Linked DNA regions of Telluria mixta. The protein of the gene in region 2 binds, or shares a complex with, the protein of the main gene of each other region. Links are inferred from orthologs where the notes say so. Each region holds a gene or a part of one and is shown on either strand. Other genes may lie near its edges.

Region 1 (4,966 bases), 250 kb from region 2 along the record:
TTGGGCGCAACAGCGCCGGACGGTTCGTCGCGGGTACTCATGCGCGTACGCATGGAACAGAGCTTCGGCGCATGTCGCGCGAAGGGACCGGGCTTACCAAAGACGATCCTGCCTTTTTCGACGCCGCCATCGTAGCACAGGAAGCAAAAAGGGAAGCCGAAGCTTCCCTTTTTTACGATGCCGACGCGCTTATTGGCTCGTTATTGGCGTGTATCCACCTGGATCAGCGGCTCGTCGACCGGCGGCGGCGCCGGCTTGCGCGTGCGGCGCGGACGTGCCGGCGGCTCCACCTGCGCGGCCGCTTCCTGGGCGGCGCGCAGCTTTTCCGGATCCGTCGACGCGAGCGTCAGGCCGGCTTTCTCGAGCAGGTCGTTCAGGTTGGCCGGTGCTGCGGCGACCGGTGCCGGGGCCGGTGCGGCGGCAACCGGTGCCGCTTGCGCGACGACAGGTTGTTCGGCCTCGACCGGAGCCGATACCGGCGCCGACACAGGAGCAGGAGCAGAAGCAGGCGCAGCGGCCGGGGCTTCGACGGTGGTTTCGACCGGCTGGGCGGCTGCATCGGCCTCGGCCTTGTCGGCGACGGCGGCGGCGACCGACTCGGTGGTCGGGAACGGCCACGGCGTCTGGGCAGCCGGGGCGGCCTCGACGACAGGTTCGGCCGGCGCGGCGGCCTGCTCAGCTGCAGCCGCTGCGGCAGCGGCCGCAGCCTGTTCAGCCTGGGCGCGGGCCGCTTCCGCCTGCTCGGCGGCAGCCTTCTCGGCGGCGGCTTTCACAGCGGCAGCCTTGACCGATTCCGTGGTCGGGAACGGCCACGGACCCAGTGCGACGGCCTTGACGGGCGCCGCCTCAGGCTTGGTTTGTGCAGCTTTCGCTTCGGCCTGGACCTTGGCGGCTTCCTCGTCGGCCACCGGCGTGAAGGCCGGTGCTTCGCCTTCGACGACGTCCTGCTCGGCGCCCTCGACCTGGTCACGGTCGCGACGGTTGCGGTTGCGGCCGCCACGACGGCGACGGCGGCGCGGCTCGTCGCCATGCGCGTCCGTTTCCAGTTCCTCGTTATCCGGGCCGACGGTCGCTACCGCTGCGTTCGCCGTCACCGGCTTCAGCGCTTCCGGAATCTGCGGCTCGCCGGCCAGCGTGATGGCCGCCTGGGCCGCCACGGCCTGGGCGGCATTCAGCTCTTCGCTCTTGGCCTCGGCCGGGGCGCGTTCGGTGCGTTCCGTACGCTCGGCACGCTCGCCACCTTCACGCGGCGGGCGCGGCTGGCGCGGTGCGCGTTCCGGACGTTCGCCACGCTCCGGACGCTCGCCGCGTTCGGCACGCTCGCCTCGCGGGGCCTGCGGCTGTGCATCCGCCGTGACGGCTGCCTGTTCGCGCGGCTCGCGGGCTTCGCGCGGTTGACGCGGCTGGCGCGGCGGACGTGCCGGCTTGCCTTCGGCCTCGACCGGCTTGGCGCCTTCCACGGCGGCGTTCACATCGCGTTCCTCGCGCTCGGCGCGGTTGCGGCCATTGCCGCCGGCGGTGGCGTTGCGGCCGCCGCGGGCGTTGCGCGGGCCACGGCCGGCGCGCTCGCCGCGTTCGCCGGCAGCCGGTGCCGCTTCAGCGGGCTTGGGCGGTGCGACCGGGGCGGGTGGCGGGGCGATCGGGACCTGACGGCCGAAGAAGAAGTTGCGCAGCTTGGCGAAGAAACCTTCCTGGACCGGCGGCGCGTAGGCCGGCGCGGCGGGCGCGGCCGCTGCCGGGGCGGGCGCCTCGACCGGCTTGGCCGGCTGGCGGTCGACCACCGGTGCCGGCTGGGCCGGGGTGATCGTCTTGACGACGGCTTCCTGGCGCGGCTTCGCTTCTTCCTTCTGGCGCTTGGCGAAGGCCATGTCCGTGTCGGCCGACTCGGCCATCGTGTAGCTGGCGGCGTCGTCGTCCAGGCGCGGATCGTCGTGCTTGATGCGCTCGAGCTTGTAGTGCGGGGTTTCCAGGTGCTTGTTCGGGACCAGGATGACCGTGATGCGGTGGCGCGTCTCGATCTTGAGCACTTCGCCGCGCTTTTCGTTCAGCAGGAAAGCGGCGACGTCGACCGGGACCTGGACGTGGATCGCGGCCGAGTTCTCCTTCATCGCCTCTTCCTGGATGATGCGCAGCACCTGCAGGGCGGACGATTCGGTATCGCGGATGTGGCCGGTGCCCGAGCAGCGCGGGCAGGTCACGTGCGAACCTTCCGACAGCGACGGACGCAGGCGCTGGCGCGACAGTTCCATCAGGCCGAAGCGCGAGATCTTGCCCATCTGGACGCGTGCACGGTCATGGTGCAGGGCATCCTTCAGGCGCTGTTCCACTTCGCGCTGGTTCTTGGCGACTTCCATGTCGATGAAGTCGATGACGATCAGGCCACCCAGGTCGCGCAGGCGCAGCTGGCGGGCCACTTCGTCGGCCGCTTCGCAGTTGGTGTTGAAGGCGGTCGTCTCGATGTCCGAACCGCGCGTCGCGCGCGCCGAGTTGACGTCGATGGAGACGAGGGCTTCCGTGTGGTCGATCACGATCGCGCCGCCGGACGGCAGCGGGACGGTGCGCGAATACGCGGTCTCGATCTGGTGTTCGATCTGGAAACGGGAGAACAGCGGCACGTCGTCCGTGTAGCGCTTCACGCGGTGCGCCATGTCGGGCATCACGTGGCTCATGAACTGCTGGGCCTGGTCGAAGATCTCGTCGGTGTCGATCAGGACTTCGCCGATGTCAGGCTGGAAATAGTCGCGGATGGCGCGGATGACCAGCGAGGACTCTTGATAGATCAGGAACGGACCGGGGGCCGACTTGCCGGCGCCTTCGATCGCGCGCCACAGTTGCATCAGGTAATTCAGGTCCCACTGGAGTTCTTCGACGTTGCGGCCGATACCGGCGGTGCGGGCGATGACCGACATACCCTGCGGCAGGTCCAGCTTGTCCATCGTCTCGCGCAGTTCCTGGCGCTCTTCGCCTTCGACGCGGCGCGACACGCCGCCACCCCGCGGATTGTTCGGCATCAGGACCAGGTAGCGGCCGGCCAGCGAGATGAACGAGGTCAGGGCCGCGCCCTTGTTGCCGCGTTCTTCCTTTTCGACCTGGACCATGATTTCCTGGCCTTCGCGCAGGGCTTCCTTGATCGTGCAGTTGCGGACGTCGACGCCGTCGCGGAAATAGGAGCGGGCAACTTCTTTGAAGGGGAGGAAACCGTGGCGCTCTTCGCCGTAGCTGACGAAGCAGGCTTCAAGAGAGGGTTCGATGCGGGTGATGACGCCTTTGTAGATATTCGACTTTCGCTGTTCGCGACCGGCGGTCTCGATATCGATGTCGATCAGTTTCTGGCCATCGACGATCGCTACGCGCAGCTCCTCTTGCTGCGTAGCGTTAAACAACATACGTTTCATTTTTATAAACTCCGCGACCCGTGGGCCGTTTCATGCCGTCTTTATGCAAGAGCGGCGAAAGTACAGGGATGTACGCGGGGAAGGGAGTGTTGGCGGTGGTATGCCCGGGGTGTGACACGGCATGGCCGGCCACAGGGCGCAGTGGCGTCGAACGTAATTGCCCGCGCACGAACGTCCTTGCCGGCCCGGGCGGCCCGATCGGGGCGGCACAGGGGCTGGCAAGCGGTGCGACACAGCCAGATCTTCAGTCGGCGTGCATGCCGGGGAGCGGAAGGGTGTTGGCGAAACGGGCGCTCCGGGGCGTGAAGACCGCGGTGCGTACTGCGCACCTGCAGGATCTTCCCGGATGACTGTCTTCAACAACACTGCTACAGCTCACGACGGTCTAGCGGCTCCTTACTTCGGGTCGGGCAAACGGCAAGCGTTATCGACGCCATCACCCGGCGAGCCGACCCTGCGGCCGGCTTGCCGGTACTTATCCTTACAGTTCCAAACAATCCAATCCTGCATCCTGTGCGGCTACCCGATTGCAACTGCGGTGCAACCCAGGTTCGCACAGGAATGTGCGTACACATCTAGAAATCCTTGAAATCCGCCGCTGCGCTTTCGCATTGTCGCTGCGATGCCGCGACACTGCTGCCGCTTGCGACGGTTTGGGGATTCCGTTTTTTTCCATCGAATTTGCATTTTGGCGGGGCCGATGGAGACGCCCCTGTGTAAAATATCGTTTTAATTCTTACACCTGCAGAGGTTTGACCGCCGCCTGTCGATTATATATTCAAAATGAAGGACTTAGAGAGAATTTCTGGGAAGACAGAGCGAATGACCTTGCAAAACGATGTTGTTCCCCCTTCATCACAGACAGATAGCCGCCCCCCTGCCACTGCTCAGTTTGTCACAATCACCGAGGAAGAAGCAGGCCAGCGCATCGATAACTACCTGCTGCGCGTCTGCAAAGGTGTCCCAAAAAGCCATATTTACCGGATCCTGCGCTCTGGCGAAGTGCGCGTGAACAAAGGCCGCATCGACCAGTTGTACCGCCTGGCGACGGGCGACATCGTCCGTATCCCGCCTGTCCGCATTGCCGAAAAGGCCGCCGGCAGCGCCCCTGTGCCGGGCGCGGAATTTGCCATCGTGCACGAAGACAGCCACCTGCTCGTGATCGACAAGCCGGCTGGCGTAGCCGTGCACGGCGGTTCGGGCGTGTCGTATGGCGTCATCGAACAATTGCGTGCGGCCCGGCCGGATGCCAAATTCCTGGAACTGGTGCACCGCCTGGACCGTGAAACGTCCGGCTTGCTGCTGCTTGCAAAGAAACGTTCCGCGTTGACGAGCCTGCACGAGCAGATGCGCGACGGCACAACCGACAAGCGCTACCTGACCATGGTCGCGGGTGACTGGCGCAATCCGCGCCAGCACGTGAAATTGCCGCTACATAAATACACGACGCCGGATGGCGAGCGTCGCGTCGTCGTGCAGGCCGGCGGTCAGGAAGCACATACGGTATTCAACCTGCTGCGCAAATGGCCGGAATACGCCTTGCTGGAGGCGGAGCTCAAGACGGGGCGCAC
Region 2 (5,409 bases):
AACGTCACCGTCGGCCACCAGGCGATGCTGCACGGCTGCACTGTCGGCGACGGCGCGCTGATCGGCATCCAGGCCGTGGTGCTGAACGGCGCGAAGATCGGCAAGGGCTGCCTCGTGGGAGCCGGCGCTGTGGTCACCGAAGGCAAGGAATTCCCGGACGGTTCGCTGATCCTGGGCGCCCCGGCCAAGGTGGTACGCACGCTTACGGAAGACGACCTGCTCCGCCTGCAGCGCAGCGCCGAAAGCTATATCGAGCGCGGCAAACGCTTCAAGGCGGAGCTCAAGAAAATCGGATAAAGAATGACGACTGATACCAGCAAGGACACCCTCCAGAAATTTATCTTCGACAACGCAGCCGTGCGCGGCGAGCTCGTCGAGATCTCCAATGCGTGGCGCGAGATCCAGTCGCGCCACGTCTACCCGAAGGCGGTGCGCGCCTTGCTGGGCGAAATGGTCGCCGCGGCGGCGCTGTTGTCCGCCAACCTCAAGTTCAACGGCTCGATCGTCATGCAGATCCATGGCGACGGCCTGGTGAAGCTGCTCGTCGTCGAGTGCGACGCGAACCTGCGCATGCGCGCCACCGCCAAGCTGAGCGAAGGCGCCGAGGTGCCGGACGACGCGTCCGTCGCCCAGTTGCTGAACCAGCACGGCCGCGGCCGCTTCGTGATCACGCTCGACCCGCAGGACAAGGTCCCGGGCCAGCAGCCGTACCAGGGCGTCGTACCGCTCGTCGGCGAAGACATGGCGACCGTCATCGAGAACTACATGCTGCGCTCGGAACAGATGGATACCAAGCTGTGGCTGGCGGCCGACGAGCATGTCGCACGCGGCCTGCTGCTGCAAAAGTTGCCGCGCAATTCCAATGTCGAAGGCCAGGTCAAGCAGGCCAGCGAGGAAGAAGACCTCGAGACGTGGACCCGCGCCATCATGCTGGGCCAGACCTTGAAGCAGGAAGAACTGCTCACGACCGACGTGGAAACGCTGCTCCGCCGCCTGTTCTGGGAAGAGACGATCCGCGTGTTCGACCCGCTGCATCCGGAATTCCACTGCTCGTGCTCGCGCGAAAAAGTCGGCAACATGCTCAAGATGCTGGGTAAGGAAGAAGTCGAGTCCGCCCTGCACGACCTGGGTGAGCTGGGCATCAACTGCGACTTCTGCGGCAAGCACTACGGCTTCGACGCCGTCGACTGCGCGCAATTGTTCGCCAGCGACACGACGGCCGACGGTTTGACGCCCGCGTCCAGCGTGAAGCACTGATCGCGCGGGGACGTCATTGACGCCCCCTATCATTTTGATTGGGAATATAAACTGCCGCTATTGATAGTTCCTGCTAAGCTGTCATCAATGACACTGAGACAGGAGAGCACCATGAGCAGCAACATCAATATCGGCATCAGCACCGAAGACCGCGCGAACATTGCCAATGCCCTGTCGCGCGTCCTCGCCGACAGCTACATGCTGTACCTGAAGACCCATAACTTCCACTGGAACGTGACGGGTCCGATGTTCCAGACGCTGCACATCATGTTCATGGAACAGTACACGGAACTGTGGAACGCGCTGGACAATATCGCCGAACGCATCCGCGCCCTGGGCCATTTCGCACCGGGTACTTATGCCCGCTTCGTGGAACTGTCGTCCATCAAGGAAGAAGCCGGTGTGCCGAACGCACAGGAAATGATCCGCCAACTGGTCGATGGCCAGGAAGCGCTGATCCGCACCGTGCGCGAAGCGTTCAAGATCGCCGACGAGGCCAATGACCAGCCGAGCGCCGGCATGCTGAGCGACCGCATGGAGATCCACGAAAAAAATGCGTGGATGCTGCGTTCCTTCCTCGAGAACGGCCAGTCTGCCTGACACCGCTTTTGCCGCAGACGACCTGTCGCTACAGGTCGATGCGGCATCGTCTTTATTGCCGGTCGGAAGTCAACCGCCAACCCTGTCGGAATTGCCTGATTCCGGATGTCCGGCCGGTTCGACTTGCGCTGCATCAATTGGCATACATCAACGACACGTTTCAATGGCCTCCAGTGTACGAACCCGTGCACTTATCACCGGGAATGTGTCGCCTTTTCGCGTCCCGTTTTGCAAACTTTTGGAGAACCGGATGAAATCAGTACGTGCCAATGATGCAGCGTCCAACGCCAACACAGCCGCGCCCCGTAGTAAAGTCATCGCCCGCTACCCCATCGCCACGATCGGCTCGCGCACCCGCCGCGGCGGTGAAGTCGTGCTCGCGTCGCGGGGCGAGCCTGCCGACGATTACCGCATCGCCTGCGTCGGCGACCGGGTGCGCTATCCGGACGGCAGCGAGAGCGTGATCGTGTCGGGTGCCGGGCATGCGTCGACGTATGCGAACCGGCCGATCGCCCTCGTGGGCAGCCATATCGCGAACGGCGACCGCATCGTCGCGCGCGCGGAGAGCATCGGCGAGATCGTCGTCATGGAAGGAGAACCGATTCCCGGCCTGCTGGAGCCGGGTTATGCGCCGCCGGCCGCCGTCGGGGCCAGCGCCTGACGGGCGGCCCGTCGGCGTGCGCGGCTGCAATCAGTCAGCGGCAGCGAACGCCGGCGGGCGCGAGAAGTTTGATCAGTTGGGCGCGCCGTCGGCCGGACGGTGCAAGTCGATGACCTTCATGATCGCCAGCAGACTGTCGAGGCCCATCTCGCCGCGATTCATGGCGGCGGCGAGCAGGTCGCGCTGCAGGCCGGCCGCGGCGGCCAGGTGCGTGAGGCCCGCGGAGCGCGCGACGAGCTTCAGCGCCTCCGTCATGGTCTCGGGATCGCCGGCATCGAACGCGGCGGCGAGATAGCCTGCGACGGCCTCGAGCGTATCGAGCGCCGGCGGGGAAGCATCCGTGGGGGTCATGGCGTGCCCTTCTTGACCTTCGGCGGCGGTGGCGGCGGCGGTTCCGTCATCATGACGGCCGGCTTCTCGTCCTTGCGCAATACCTGCACGAAGATCTCGTTCGACTTGATCATGCCCAGTTCGTAGCGCGCGCGTTCCTCGACGGCGCCGAGGCCATCCTTCAGGTCGCGCACTTCCGATTCCAGCTTGGCATTGCGGGCTTTCAGCTGTTCGGTCTTGGCACGGGAGGCCGCCACCTGGGATTCCAGGTCGGCCACGGTAAGCCAGCCGCCCTTCCCCAACCACAGGGGATACTGGATCAGCAGCAGCAGGGCTGCCAGGGCAAGGGTGATGAGACGCATGGATGAATACGGCTGGCGGGATAACGACACGGGCCCGGCGAACGAACCCGTGTCCATACTACAGCATTACTTCAGGTTATAGAAAGCATCGCGGCCCGGGTAGCTGGCGATGTCGCCCAGGTCTTCCTCGATGCGCAGCAGCTGGTTGTACTTGGCCATGCGGTCCGAACGCGACAGCGAGCCCGTCTTGATCTGCAGGGCGTTCATGCCGACGGCGATGTCGGCGATGGTCGAGTCTTCGGTCTCGCCCGAACGGTGCGAGATCACGGCCGTGTAGCCAGCGCGCTTGGCCATCTCGATGGCGGCGAAGGTCTCGGTCAGGGTGCCGATCTGGTTGATCTTGATCAGGATCGAGTTGCCGATGCCCTTCTGGATGCCTTCTTTCAGGATCTTGGTGTTGGTGACGAACAGGTCGTCGCCCACCAGTTGCACCTTCTTGCCCAGGGCGGCGGTCAGCGTTGCCCAGCCTTCCCAGTCGCCTTCGGCCATGGCGTCCTCGATCGAGACGATCGGGTACTTGTCGCACCAGGTGGCCAGCATGTTGGTGAAGTCCTGGGCCGACAGCTGCAGGCCGCCTTCGCCTTCCAGCACGTACTTGCCGTCCTTGTAGAACTCGCTGGCGGCGCAGTCCAGGCCGATGGCGATGTCCTGGCCGGCCACGTAGCCTGCCTGCTCGATCGCTTGCATGATCAGCTTGATGGCTTCTTCATGGTTCGCGACGGACGGAGCAAAGCCGCCTTCGTCGCCGACGGCCGTGTTCAGGCCCTTGCTGTGCAGGATCTTCTTCAGGGTGTGGAACACCTCGGCGCCGTAGCGCACGGCTTCCTTGAACGACGGAGCGCCGACCGGGATGATCATGAATTCCTGGATGTCCAGGTTGTTGTCGGCGTGCGCGCCGCCGTTGATGACGTTCATCATCGGCACCGGCATCTGCATCGCGCCCGAACCGCCGAAGTAGCGGTACAGCGGCAGGCCGGCTTCTTCAGCGGCGGCCTTGGCGACGGCCATGGAGACGGCCAGCATCGCGTTCGCGCCCAGGCGGCTCTTGTTCTCGGTGCCGTCCAGGTCGATCAGGGTGCGGTCCAGGAATGCCTGTTCGTTGGCGTCCAGGCCCATGATGGCTTCGCTGATCTCGGTGTTGATGTTCTCGCAGGCCTGCAGCACGCCCTTGCCGAAGTAACGCTTCGGATCGCCGTCGCGCAGCTCGATGGCTTCGCGCGAACCGGTCGATGCGCCCGACGGGACGGCGGCACGGCCCATCACGCCGGATTCCAGCAGCACATCGCACTCGACGGTCGGATTGCCGCGCGAGTCGATGATTTCGCGGCCGATGATATCAACGATAGCACTCATGGTAGTTCAATCTCCAGAAAGTAAAAAAAGCCAAAGCGAGAAACGGGCGCCGAGCCGCATGGCGCGCCGCTGCTTGATCAGTCCGGGCAGCGCTCAACGGGTAATTCTCGCGCCGCCCCACATATCATTGAAAATCGGATTCGATAAAACCCGCCTTCTTGACGATGCGGTCGATATCGACCAGGGTGGTCAGCAAATCCTTCATGCGGGCGAGCGGCACGGCATTGGGGCCGTCCGACAGCGCGCACGCGGGATTCGGGTGTGTTTCCATGAACAGGCCCGACACGCCCGCCGCGACGGCGGCGCGCGCCAGCACGGGCACGTGCTCGCGCTGGCCGCCGGACGACGTCCCCTGCCCGCCTGGCAGCTGCACCGAGTGGGTGGCGTCGAACACGATCGGGCAGTTCGACTCGCGCATGATGGCGAGCGAACGCATGTCGGAAACCAGGTTGTTGTAGCCGAACGAGACGCCGCGCTCGCATGCCATGAACTGGTCGGGCAGGCCCGCTTCCGCAGCTGCGGCGCGTGCCTTGTCGATCACGTTCTTCATGTCGCCCGGGGCCAGGAACTGGCCCTTCTTGATGTTCACGGGCTTGCCGGAACGGGCGCAGGCGTTGATGAAGTCGGTCTGGCGGCACAGGAAGGCCGGCGTCTGCAGCACGTCGACGACGCTCGCGACGACCGGGATCTCTTCTTCCGTATGCACGTCGGTCAGCACGGGCACGCCGATTTCCTTGCGCACGTCGGCCAGGATCTCCAGGCCTTTTTCCATGCCGGGACCGCGGAACGATTTGCCGGACGAACGGTTCGCCTTGTCGAACGACGATTTATAGATGAACGGGATGC

What was found. The genes of interacting proteins can lie anywhere in the genome.
Region 1: the proteins of eno (region 2) and P0M04_RS14960 are in contact, whole or in part, in a solved structure (PDB 2FYM), measured with the Escherichia coli proteins. The link is inferred for Telluria mixta from one-to-one orthologs.

The regions. Positions count from the first base shown.
Region 1 is NZ_CP119520.1:3,364,437-3,369,402, forward strand. Bases 1-3,756 are described here. They hold P0M04_RS14960 (Rne/Rng family ribonuclease), read right to left. Parts: upstream 3,396-3,756; coding sequence 201-3,395; downstream 1-200. Outside these bases: P0M04_RS14965 (RluA family pseudouridine synthase), read left to right, coding at 4,218-4,966. UniProt on the Escherichia coli protein: Endoribonuclease that plays a central role in RNA processing and decay. Required for the maturation of 5S and 16S rRNAs and the majority of tRNAs. Also involved in the degradation of most mRNAs.
Region 2 is NZ_CP119520.1:3,615,048-3,620,456, reverse strand. The notes cover bases 2,421-5,409. They hold eno (phosphopyruvate hydratase), read right to left. Parts: upstream 4,564-5,409; coding sequence 3,277-4,563; downstream 2,421-3,276. Other genes in these bases: kdsA (3-deoxy-8-phosphooctulonate synthase), read right to left, coding at 4,688-5,409; ftsB (cell division protein FtsB), read right to left, coding at 2,866-3,210; P0M04_RS16115 (helix-turn-helix domain-containing transcriptional regulator), read right to left, coding at 2,591-2,869; P0M04_RS16120 (PAAR domain-containing protein), read left to right, coding at 2,421-2,518. Outside these bases: P0M04_RS16135 (gamma carbonic anhydrase family protein), read left to right, coding at 1-297; Hsp33 family molecular chaperone HslO, read left to right, coding at 301-1,257; P0M04_RS16125 (Dps family protein), read left to right, coding at 1,369-1,857; more of P0M04_RS16120, read left to right, coding at 2,108-2,420. UniProt on the Escherichia coli protein: Catalyzes the reversible conversion of 2-phosphoglycerate (2-PG) into phosphoenolpyruvate (PEP). It is essential for the degradation of carbohydrates via glycolysis.